One region of the Streptomyces syringium genome, then DNA from elsewhere that is predicted to be linked to it. Evidence: predicted binding sites of a transcription regulator. Region 1 holds the regulator's gene; the other holds the start of a gene.

Evidence for each region. The regulator HspR, encoded in region 1, represses chaperone genes until heat shock. The targets are predictions, from matches to a motif close to TTGAGNNNNNNNNNCTCAA.
Region 2: a site for HspR is predicted at 2,082-2,100, ahead of lon (endopeptidase La). Genes of this name have one in related genera too.

What each region holds. Positions count from the first base shown of each region.
Region 1 covers NZ_JAGIOH010000001.1:3,728,816-3,734,757, forward strand. The annotation lists gene clpB (ATP-dependent chaperone ClpB) at 1-1,758, opposite strand, end outside; gene JO379_RS33705 (hypothetical protein) at 2,279-2,656, shown strand; gene JO379_RS16440 (Uma2 family endonuclease) at 2,728-3,318, shown strand; gene JO379_RS16445 (pyridoxamine 5'-phosphate oxidase family protein) at 3,342-3,746, shown strand; gene JO379_RS16450 (heat shock protein transcriptional repressor HspR) at 3,843-4,307, opposite strand; gene dnaJ (molecular chaperone DnaJ) at 4,309-5,490, opposite strand; gene grpE (nucleotide exchange factor GrpE) at 5,542-5,942, opposite strand, start outside.
Region 2 covers NZ_JAGIOH010000001.1:5,188,775-5,194,716, forward strand. The annotation lists gene JO379_RS23270 (NAD(P)-dependent oxidoreductase) at 19-885, opposite strand; gene JO379_RS23275 (GlxA family transcriptional regulator) at 1,007-1,996, shown strand; gene lon (endopeptidase La) at 2,123-4,543, shown strand; gene JO379_RS23285 (pentapeptide repeat-containing protein) at 4,648-5,478, opposite strand; gene JO379_RS23290 (nuclear transport factor 2 family protein) at 5,559-5,942, opposite strand, start outside.

The DNA.
Region 1 (5,942 bases):
CACGGCCTCGCTCTGGCCGATCAGCCGGCGGCCGAGCTCCTCCTCCATGCGCAGCAGCTTCTGCGTCTCGCCCTCCAGCAGGCGGCCCGCCGGAATGCCGGTCCAGGAGGCGACGACGTCGGCGATGTCGTCCGGGCCGACCTCCTCCTTGACCATGAGGTCCTTGGCGGCCGCTTCCTGTTCCGCCTCCGCTTCGGCCTCGGCGGCCGCCTCCAGCTCGCGCTCGACGGCGGGGATCTCGCCGTACAGCAGCTTGGAGGCGGCGTCGAAGTCGCCGTCGCGCTGGGCGCGCTCGGCCTGGCCGCGCAGGTCGTCCAGGCGCTCCTTCAGCTCACCGACGCGGTTGAGGGACTGCTTCTCCTTCTCCCAGCGCGCGGTGAGGCCGCGCAGCTCCTCCTCCTTGTCGGCGAGGTCGCGGCGGAGCTTCTCCAGCCGCTGCAGGGAGCCGGGGTCGGTCTCGTTGTTGAGTGCCAGCTCCTCCATCTTCAGCCGGTCGACCGCGCGCTGGAGCTCGTCGATCTCGAGGGGCGAGGAGTCGATCTCCATGCGCAGCCGGGACGCGGCCTCGTCGACCAGGTCGATGGCCTTGTCGGGCAGGAAGCGGGAGGTGATGTAGCGGTCGGAGAGGGTGGCCGCGGCGACCAGGGCGGAGTCCGCGATCTGCACCTTGTGGTGCGCCTCGTACCGGCCCTTGAGGCCGCGCAGGATCGCGATGGAGTCCTCGACGGACGGCTCGGCGACCAGCACCTGCTGGAAGCGGCGCTCCAGCGCCGCGTCCTTCTCGATGCGCTCGCGGTACTCGTCGAGCGTCGTCGCGCCGACCATCCGCAGCTCGCCGCGGGCCAGCATGGGCTTGAGCATGTTGCCCGCGTCCATGGCGGAGTCGCCGCCCGCGCCCGCGCCGACGACGGTGTGCAGCTCGTCGATGAAGGTGATGATCTGGCCGTCGCTGGACTTGATCTCGGCGAGGACGGTCTTCAGCCGCTCCTCGAACTCGCCGCGGTACTTCGCGCCCGCGACCATGGCACCGAGGTCGAGCGAGACGAGCCGCTTGTTCTTCAGCGACTCGGGCACGTCGCCCTTCACTATCCGCTGCGCGAGGCCCTCCACGACGGCGGTCTTGCCGACGCCGGGCTCGCCGATGAGCACCGGGTTGTTCTTCGTCCGGCGCGAGAGCACCTGGACCACGCGGCGGATCTCCTGGTCCCGGCCGATGACCGGGTCGAGCTTGCCCTCGCGCGCGGCCGCCGTGAAGTCCGTACCGAACTTCTCCAGTGCCTTGTACGTGCCCTCCGGATCGGGAGTCGTCACTCGCTGTCCGCCCCTCGTGGTCTCGAACGCGTCCAGCAGCCTCTTGGCCGTGGCGCCCTGCTGTGCCAGCAGCTCACCGGTCCGGCCGCCCTTGGCGGCGAGCCCGATGAGCAGGTGTTCGGTGGAGATGTACGCGTCGCCCAGCTCGCGGGCGCGCTGCGATGCGTCCGCGATGACGGCCAGCAGCTCACGGTCGGGCTGCGGCGGCGACACGGTGGCCCCCTGCACGCTCGGCAGGGCGCCGAGCAGCCGCTCCGCCCCGGACCGCAACGCCGCGGCGTCGGCCTCGACGGCGACGAGCAGGTCCATGATGTTCTCGTTGGCCTCGCCCGCGAGCAGCGCGAGCAGCAGGTGCGCGGACGTCATGTCCGCGTGGCCGGCGGTCACGGCCCGCTCATGGGCGCGGCTGAGCGCCTCCTGGCTCCTGTTGGTCAGCTCGGCATCCACGACTCGGGCTCCTCCTTGGTGCGATGCTGTCGATCCTGCCTGAGGAAACGTGCAATAAGTTGAGCCTATTCCACTCAACCTTGATTGTGCCAGGCAGCCCGTCCGAAAAGGCCCGCCCGGTCGGCCCGGTCCGGGGCTTCCGCGTCCGGCACCGGTGATGCAGGATCTTGCTCAGGCGTTCCCCCCACCCCCTGCGCCACCACCGGACAGCAAGGACTCTTCCCATGCTCCGACCCCTGGGGGCGGCCCGCCCCTTCACCCGCGCGACCACCGGCGCGGTGTTACTGACACTCGCCACAACGGTGGGCCTGGGCCTGTCGCTACCGACGGCATCGGCATCCCCGGGCACCGGCCCGACCCCCTGCGCCCCGACGACGGCCCGGCCGACGCCGGTGCCGACGTCCGTGCCGACGGCGGGTCCGACGGCGGGTCCGACGACGGCACCGCGACCGACTCCGACGACCGTCCCGACGGCACCGGCGACTCCGCACCCGACGTTCATGCCTGTGTCGGCGACGACATGGCCGGACCCGACGGTGGGCCCGACGGCCGCCCCGACGGTGATACCCACCCCCGGCCCGACGGTGGCACCCACGGCCCGCCCGACGGCGGGCCCGACGCCCGTACCCACGACGGGCCCGACCGTGGCACCCACGACCCGCCCGACGCCGATACCGACCGCAGTGCCTACGGCCGTTCCCACGGCGGTACCGACGGCCGTACCGACGTGTCGACCGACGGGCAGCACCCCGGCCCCGAGCACCGTCCCGACGCCCGGGCCGACGGCGAAGCCCACGCCGGCCCCGACCCGGCCGCCCACCCCCGGACCGACCCCGAGCGGACCGACAGCGAGCCGACCCCCGGCGAACTGATGCCCGCCGCACACTCTTCCGAGTGAACCCTCGGTGGCCCGCCACCCGCCCACGCGGTGGCGGGCCACCCTGGCCTCGGACCGCAAGGGGGTGCAGCATGACGGCCACGGCACACGAGCCGACGCCCACGCAGGAAGAGCTCCTCCTGGAGAGCTTTCTGGCCCTGGAGACCCCTGAAGGCTTCAAAGCCGAGCTCATCGAGGGGGAGATCATCGTGTCACCGGCTCCGGATGGCGAACACGAGGATTGTCTGAGCACCGTCATCCGACAGGTGCTGCGGGAGTCGCGCGTCGACATGGACTGCTCGGGCAACAAGGGGCTGCTGATGCCCAGCGGGGGCAGGTGCCCCAAGAACCACGCCATCCCCGACGCCACCTTCGCTCCCCGCGCGCTGCGTCTGTTCCGGGGAGCCCCGTCCTGGATGCCCTGCGACGGGGTGGCCATGGTGGTGGAGGTGACCAGCACCAAGCCGGACGGCGACCGGATCGCCGAGCGCCACTGCTACGCCCGCGCCGGGATCCCGCTGTATCTCCTCGTCGACCGCGACCAGGAGACCGTCACCCTGCACAGTGACCCGTCGGCGACAGGCGGCGCGGACTACGCGCAGGCGCACTCCACCGCCTACGGCAAGCCGCTCGCCCTCCCCGGTCCGTTCGCCTTCGTCCTGGAGACGGCCGACTTCGCCTGAGGCCCACGAACTACGCTTCCCGCATGGCCCACGACCTCCGGAACCTCTCCCCCGCGTACCTCGACTTCTGGCGCGAGTACCACCTCTGCACGCTCACCACCCACCGCTCGGACGGCACCCCGCACGTCGTTCCGGTGGGCGTCACGTACGACCCCGAGGCCGGCGTGGCCCGGGTCATCACCCGCAAGAGCAGCACCAAGGTCGGCAACGTCCAGGCCTGCGGTCCCGACGGGGCGTACGTCGCCGTGTGCCAGCTGGACCGGGGGCGCTGGGCGACGCTGGAGGGACGCGCGGTGGTGCGGACCGAGCCCGAGGTCGTCGCCGACGCCGTCGCCCGCTACGCCGAGCGCTACGGCCGCACGCCGAGCCCGAACCCCGACCGCGTCGTCATCGAGATCACGGTCACCCGGGCCATGGGCCGGGCCTGACCCCCTCGGACACACCCGGATACGCGCGAGGGCCGACGGAACAGATCGTTCCGTCGGCCCTCGTACGCGTCCGCCCGGTGTCCCGGGCAGGTGTCGCTAGTCCGAGCCCGGCCGCCGCGGCCGCCAGACGACCAGCGCGCTGGTCTGCTGCACGTCCTGGTACGGGACCAGGTCACGGCGGTAGGAGGCGTGCACCGCGGCCTCGCGCTGCTGCATGGCCGTGGCCGCGCCCTCGACCATCGCCTGGAGCTCGGCGGCGCGCGCCTTGAGCGCCGCCACCTGGTTCTCCAGCTCGATGATGCGCTTGATGCCCGCCAGGTTGATGCCCTCGTCCTGGCTGAGCTGCTGCACCTGGCGCAGCAGCTCGATGTCGCGCGCCGAATAGCGTCGGCCGCGCCCGGCCGTGCGGTCCGGGGAGACCAGGCCGAGACGGTCGTACTGGCGCAGCGTCTGCGGGTGGAGGCCCGAGAGCTGAGCCGCGACGGAGATGACGTAGACCGGCGACTCGTCGGTCAGCTGATACGGCTGTGCTGGTTCGAAACGTCGTCGGCGGCCGTCCATCTCATGCTCCCTTCGCGGCCTGGAACAGCTCCGCCCGCGGGTCCTCGTCGGCCGTCGCGTCGCGGTAGGCCTCCAGGGCCTCCCGCGCCTTGTCGTCGAGGTCCTTGGGCACGGCGACCTCGACGGTGACCAGCAGGTCGCCGCGGGTGCCGTCCTTGCGCACCGCGCCCTTGCCACGGGCGCGCATCGTCCGGCCGTTGGGTGTGCCGGCCGGCAGCTTGAGGGTGACCGGAGGGCCCCCGAGGGTGGGAACCTTCACCTCGCCGCCGAGCGTCGCCTCCACGTAGGAGACCGGCACGGTGACGGTGAGGTTGTCGTCCTTGCGCCCGAAGACCGGGTGCGTGCCGACGTGCACCACGACGTACAGGTCTCCGTTGGGCCCGCCGCGCTCGCCCGGGGCGCCCTTGCCGCGCAGCCGGATCCGCTGCCCGTCGGAGACTCCCGAGGGGATGCGGACCTGCATGGTGCGGGAGGACTTGGCCCGCCCGCTGCCCTTGCACACGTCGCAGGGGTTCTCGGGGATCAGCCCGCGTCCCTTGCAGTCGGGGCAGGGGTCGGTCAGCGAGAAGCCGCCACCCGTGCCGTGGGAGACCTGTCCGGTGCCGACGCAGGTCGGGCAGACCCGCGGCGTGCCGTTCTTGTCGCCCGTGCCGGAGCACGCCTTGCAGGCGGCCGAGGAGGACATCCGCAGCGGGACCGTGGCCCCGTCCACCGCCTCGGTGAAGCTGAGCGTCACCTCGGACTCGATGTCCTGACCGCGCCGCGGCTGGGTCCGGGTGCCCGAACCACCGCGGTTGAAGAGGCCGCCGAAGACATCACCGAGACCACCGCCGCCGCCGAAGCCGCCGGCGCCCGCTCCGCCCTGGGCGCCCCCGAAGAGGTCGCCCAGGTCGAAGTTGAAGGAGCCGCCGCCCGCGCCGCCCGGGCCCGGGCGGTAGCCGCCGTTGCCGAACAGGGCGCGGGCCTCGTCGTACTCCTTGCGGCGCTTGGGGTCCGCGAGGACGTCGTTCGCCTCGGAGATCTCCTTGAAGCGGTCCTCCGCCTTGGCGTCGCCCTTGTTGGCGTCCGGGTGGTACTCGCGGGCGAGCTTCCGGTACGCCTTCTTGATCTCGGCCTCGGTGGCGTCCTTGGGCACGCCGAGGACCTTGTAGTAGTCCTTCTCGACGAAGTCCTTCGTGCTCATCCCCGGCGTCCCTCCTTCCGGTCCCCGCTGTCCGTCGTCACGTCAGGCACGTCAGCCCTTCTCAGGGCCACCGCTCTCCTCGGCCGTGTCCTCGTCGCCCTCGCCCTTCTGGGCGCCGGGCTGCGGCTCGGCCACGGCGACCCGCGCGGGGCGGATCGTCCGCTCGCCGATCCGATACCCCGGCTGCAGGATCTGCACGCACGTGGTCTCGGTGACGTCCGGCGCGTAGCTGTGCATCAAGGCCTCGTGCACCAGCGGGTCGAAGGGCTCGCCCTCCTTGCCGAACTGCTGCAGGCCCATCTTGGCGACGACCGTCTCCAGCGATTCGGCGACGGACTTGAAGCCGCCGACCAGCTCGCCGTGATCACGGGCGCGGCCGATGTCGTCGAGCGTGGGAAGGAGCTCGGACAGGAGGTTCGCGACCGCGATCTCCTTGACCGTGACCCGGTCCC
Region 2 (5,942 bases), 1.5 Mb from region 1:
CGGTGGTCTCCGGCGCCCTCATGCCCGGCCCCCGTCGCGGACGACCTCGACCAGACGCGCGAAGCTGTCGCCGCCGTGGCCCGCGGCGACGGCCCGGGCGACGAACGCCTTGAGCAGCAGCGGCAGCCCGACGTCCAGGCCGCCCGCCTCGCTCGCGTGGACGAGGTGGTCCATCGACGCGAGATGGACGTCCAAGGTGGCGTCGTCCCCCGGGTAGTGACCGGCGTCGATCTGCGGCGCGTACGTGCTCATGAACCCGGTGACGGCGGTCAGCCAGCGGGTCGCCACCGGCGTGAAGTCCCGCGCCGGCACCTGCTCGGAGCCGGTCAGCGCCGTGCCGTGCAGCCAGCCGCTGAGCGTCGACCACATCAGGCCGAGCAGGGCCGTGTCGTAGAGCGAGGCGAGGCCCGGGTCCGCGCCGAGGTCCAGGGGGTCGCCCAGGCTCGCCAGCGTCGTCCGGTGCGCGGCGAACGCGGTCGGCGAGCCGCTGTAGAGCAGCATGAACTCCGCGCTCCCGATGCCCGGCGGGGTCGTCATGATCGCCCCGTCGAGGTAGCCGGCACCGTGCTCCGCCGCCCACGCGGCCCCGGCCCGGGCCTGCTCGGGCGTGCCGGAGGTGAGGTTGACGAGGGTGCGGCCCGCGAGGTCGTGCGCGACGGGGCCGAGGACGGCGTGGACGTCGTCGTAGGTCGTCACGCAGATCACGACGAGCTCGCTCGCGGTGACCGCGTCGCGCACCGACTCCGCGCGGACGGCTCCCCGTGCGACGAGGGCGTCGGCCCTGGCGGCCGAGCGGTTCCAGACGGTGGTCGGGTGACCGGCCTTCAGAAAGGCGTCGGCCAGCGCCGTGCCCATCGAACCCAGGCCGAGAACGGTCACACTCATGCTGTTTCTCCCCGTGTGTCGCAGAAGTCGATCAAGTGAGACCACGCTCGCACCGCCCGCCGGGCCCGGACAGTGGCAGAACTGACGGCTGTCGAAAAATTCCTGCCATACGCTGCCGGGCATGAGCGCTGGTTCCGTGGCCGTGGCCGTGATCGACGACGATGTCCCCTTCTGGGACCTGTACGAACTGGGGGTCGTCTGCACGGTCTTCGGCATCCCGCACCACGACCTGGCCGACCCCTGGTACGACCTGCGGCTCTGCTCGGCCGGAGGGGACTCGGCGCAGGCCGCGACCGGCGGGGGCGGCTTCGCGCTGCGCACCCCGCACGGGCTGGACGCGCTGGCCGGCGCGGACACCGTGATCGTCCCCTCGGTGCCGGAGGCCTGCGTCGACGGCGGCCGCGAGCTCCCCCCGGAACTCCTCACCGCGCTGCGCCGGGCCGCCGACGGCGGCGCCCGCATGGTGTCCCTGTGCGCCGGCGCCTTCGCGCTCGCCGCCGCCGGGATCCTCGACGGCCGCCGCGCCACCGCCCACTGGCTGCACACCGAGGAACTGGCGCGCCGGTACCCGAAGGTCGACGTCGACGACTCGGTTCTCTATGTGGACGACGGCGACGTCCTCACCAGCGCCGGGGTCACCGCCGGGCTCGACCTGTGCCTGCACCTGGTCCGCCGCGACCTCGGCGCGCACGTCGCCAACCAGCTGGCCCGCCGTCTGGTCGTCCCCGCGCACCGGCCCGGCGGCCAGGCGCAGTACGTCGACCTCTCCGTCCCCGCCGCCGACGACGAGGGCCTCGCGGCCGTGCTCCAGTGGGCCACCGCGCACCTGGACCGGCCGCTGACCGTCGACGACCTGGCCCGGCGCGCCGGGATGAGCCCCCGGACCTTCTTCCGCCGCCTCCAGGCCGCCACCGGCACCACCCCACTGCAATGGCTGCTCACCCAGCGGCTCGCCCGCGCCCAGTCGCTGCTGGAGTCGACCGGGCTGCCGGTCGAGCGGATCAGCGAGCTGAGCGGGCTGGGCACCGGGGCCAATCTGCGCCGCCACTTCACCCTGCACTTCGGCGTCACGCCGACGGACTACCGGCGGGCCTTCCCGGCGTCGGCGTGAGCCTCTCCTGGGAGCTTCCGCAGATGATCGCTCAGAGCGAACAGAAACCCAGGACGCCCGGGGAACACCATCGGCATCAGAAGCATTGAGTCGGTATAACTCAACTTGCCTGCCGAAGGGGAGATCATGGCTTCGACGTCCACACCGCTCACCCTGCCCGTGCTGCCGCTCGACGACGAGGTGGTGCTGCCCGGCATGGTGGTGCCGCTCGATCTGACCGATACCGAGGTACGGGCCGCGGTGGAGGCCGCCCAGGCCGCCGCCACCGGCGACAACAAGCCGCGGGTGCTGCTTGTGCCCCGCGTCGAGGGGACGTACGCGGGCGTCGGCACGCTCGGCACCGTCGAGCAGGTCGGCCGGCTCTCCGACGGCGACCCCGGCGCGCTCATCCGCGGTGTCCGCCGCGTCCGCGTCGGAGCCGGCACGACCGGGCCCGGGGCCGCCCTGTGGATCGAAGGCACCCAGATCGAGGAGATCACCCCCGACCCGCTGCCCGGCGCGGTCACCGAGCTGATGAAGGAGTACAAGGCGCTGGCCACCAGCTGGCTCCGCAAGCGCGGCGCCTGGCAGGTCGTGGACCGCGTCCAGCAGATCGACGACGTCGCCCAGCTCGCCGACAACTCCGGCTACTCCCCCTTCCTCACCGTCGCCCAGCGCGTCGAGCTGCTGGAGACCGCCGACCCGGTGGCCCGGCTGAAGCTCGCCGTCGGCTGGCTCAGCGACCACCTCGCCGAGCAGGACGTCGCCGAGTCCATCGCCAAGGACGTCCAGGAGGGCGTCGACAAGCAGCAGCGCGAGTTCCTGCTCCGCCGCCAGCTGGACGCCGTCCGCAAGGAGCTGGCCGAGCTCAACGGCGACCCGGAGAACGAGTCCGACGACTACCGCGACCGCGTCGAGGCCGCCGACCTGCCTACGACGGTCCGCGAGGCGGCCCTCAAGGAGGTCGACAAGCTGGAGCGCGCCTCCGACCAGAGCCCCGAGGGCAGCTGGATCCGCACCTGGCTCGACACGGTGCTCGAACTCCCCTGGAACGAGCGCACGGAAGACGCCTACGACATCGCCGGCGCCAAGGCCGTGCTCGACGCCGACCACGCGGGCCTCGCGGACGTGAAGGAGCGGATCACCGAATACCTGGCGGTGCGCAAGCGGCGCGCCGACCGGGGACTCGGCGTGGTCGGCGGGCGGCGCGGGGGCGCGGTGCTCGCGCTCGTCGGCCCGCCGGGTGTCGGAAAGACCTCCCTCGGAGAATCGGTCGCCCGGGCCATGGGCCGCAAGTTCGTGCGCGTCGCCCTCGGCGGCGTACGCGACGAGGCGGAGATCCGCGGCCACCGCCGCACCTACGTGGGCGCGCTGCCCGGCCGGATCGTGCGGGCGGTCAAGGAGGCCGGTTCGATGAACCCGGTCGTGCTGCTCGACGAGATCGACAAGGTCGGCTCCGACTACCGCGGCGACCCGGCGGCGGCCCTCCTGGAGGTCCTGGACCCGGCACAGAACCACACCTTCCGGGACCACTACCTGGAGGTCGAGCTGGACCTGTCGGACGTGGTGTTCCTGGCGACGGCGAACGTCCTGGAGGCGATCCCCGAGGCGCTGCTCGACCGCATGGAACTGGTCCGGCTGGACGGCTACACCGAGGACGAGAAGGTCACCATCGCCCGTGACCACCTGCTGCCCCGGCAGCTGGAGCGCGCGGGCCTGGAGCCCGGCGAGGTCGTGCTGGCGGACGACGCCCTGCGCAAGCTCGCGGGCGAGTACACCCGTGAGGCGGGCGTGCGCACCCTGGAGCGCTCGGTCGCCCGGCTGCTGCGCAAGGTCGCGGCCCAGCACGAACTGGGCGAGCGGGAACTGCCGCTGACCCTGGGCGCGGACGATCTGCGCGCCCTGATCGGCCGCCCGCACCACACGCCCGAGTCCGCCCAGGACCCGGCCGAACGCCGCACGTCCGTACCCGGCGTGGCGACGGGCCTCGCGGTGACCGGCGCGGGCGGCGACGTGCTGTTCGTGGAGGCGTCCCTGGCCGACCCGGAAACGGGCGCGGCGGGCCTGACCCTGACCGGTCAGCTGGGCGACGTGATGAAGGAGTCCGCGCAGATCGCCCTGTCCTTCCTCCGCTCCCACGGCGCCGAACTGGAACTGCCCGTCGGTGACTTCAAGGAGCGCGGCGTCCACCTCCACGTCCCCGCGGGCGCGGTCCCCAAGGACGGCCCGAGCGCGGGCATCACGATGACGACGGCCCTGGCCTCCCTGCTCTCCGGCCGCCGGGTCCGCCCGGACGTCGCCATGACGGGCGAGGTCTCACTGACGGGCCGCGTGCTGCCCATCGGCGGCGTCAAGCAGAAGCTGCTGGCCGCGCACCGGGCGGGGGTGACCACGGTGATCATCCCGAAGCGGAACGAGGCCGACCTGGACGACGTCCCGGCGGAGGTCCTCGCCAAGCTCGACGTCCACCCGGTCTCGGACGTCCGCCAGGTCCTGGACCTGGCCCTCGAGCCGGCGACGGCGGCGACGTCGTTGAACCGGACGCCGGAGGTCGTGGCCGCGGCGTAGGGGTGGTGAGGGTGTGGCCCGGCTCCTCGGGGGATGGAGCCGGGCCACACCCCAAACGCGGCCGGAGCTTCCCTGATCCGACCGGGTATCCGACCGGGCGGCGCCTACCAGTGCGCCGGACGGTTCAGCGCCGGCGGCAGCTTCGTCGTGGGGGAGCCCTTGGCCGCGTTGAGCTGGGCCTGGGTGAGGAAGAGGCTGTCGGTCAGGTCCGCGCCGGACAGGTCGGCGTCGCGGAAGTCCGCGCCGATCAGGTCCGCCGACCGCAGGTCGGCCTTCTTGAGGTCGGCCGCGATGAGGTAGGCGCCCCGGAGCGTGGCACCGCGGAGGTTGGCGCCGCCCAGCCGGGCACCGATGAGGTCGGCCCCCCGGTGGTTCTTCTTACGGCCGGGGACGCCGGCCCGTACGAGTTCGCTGGTGCGCAGCAGCAGGGTGTTCACGCCGTGCCGGACCTCCGCCACGTCCACCGCCACCAGCTCCTCCGCGCTGCCGCGCGTGAGGCGGTCGGTGTCGTCCAGGGCGCGGCGGAGGTCGCCGTGCAGGGAGCGGGCGGCCGGCATCGACAGGGCCTCCGTCAGGTACCACAGCAGCTCGTGGAGCTGCCGCATGACGGGGAAGACGTCGAACATCTGCCGGGCCGATTCAGGGGCCTCCCGCCAGTTCCGGCCGAGGAAGGTGACCTGGGAGACCTTCTGGCCCGCGCCGAAGCAGTCGAAGACGGTGCAGCCGGAGAAGCCCCGCTCGCGGAGCCGCGTGTGGATGCCGCAGGTGAAGTCCTTCTTGAGGTTCGAGCACGGCTTGCCCGCGTCCTTGTTCACCGCGAAGTCCGCCGAGGCCGCGAAGGGCAGCGCGACGCAGCACAGCCCGAAGCAGCTTCCGCAGTCCGCCTGCAGATCGGCGCGGTCCGGGGCGGGGGAGGGGGCGTCCTGCTTCGGCAAGGTCTCTGATCTCCACTGGCGACACGAGCACGGCGACTTTCCGCCACGCTCTGGGTACGGCCCCCATTCTCCCTCAGGCCCTAGCCCTCCGCCGAAGCGGCGGCCGGGGCCGGGACCAGACCGTCCGCCACCAGGCCCGCGAACACCGCCCGCCCCAGCGCCTGCACCGCGGACTGCGGGCGGACCATCACGGTGAATTCCTTGATCCGGCCCTCCTCGTCGAACTGCAGCATGTCGATGCCGTGGATCTGCTTCCCGTCCACCGTGGCCCGGAAGAGCAGGATCTCCGACGCGGCCTCGTCGCCGTCCGTGCTGGTCTCCGCCGCGCCCTCGAAGCGGCCGACGTAGCGGAAGTCCTCGAACGTGCGCAGCAGAACGCCGAGCAGGCCCAGCACCATGGGCCGGCCCTCGAACGGGGTGAACTTCACCGGGCTGTAGAAGCGGACATCCTCGGTGAACAGCCC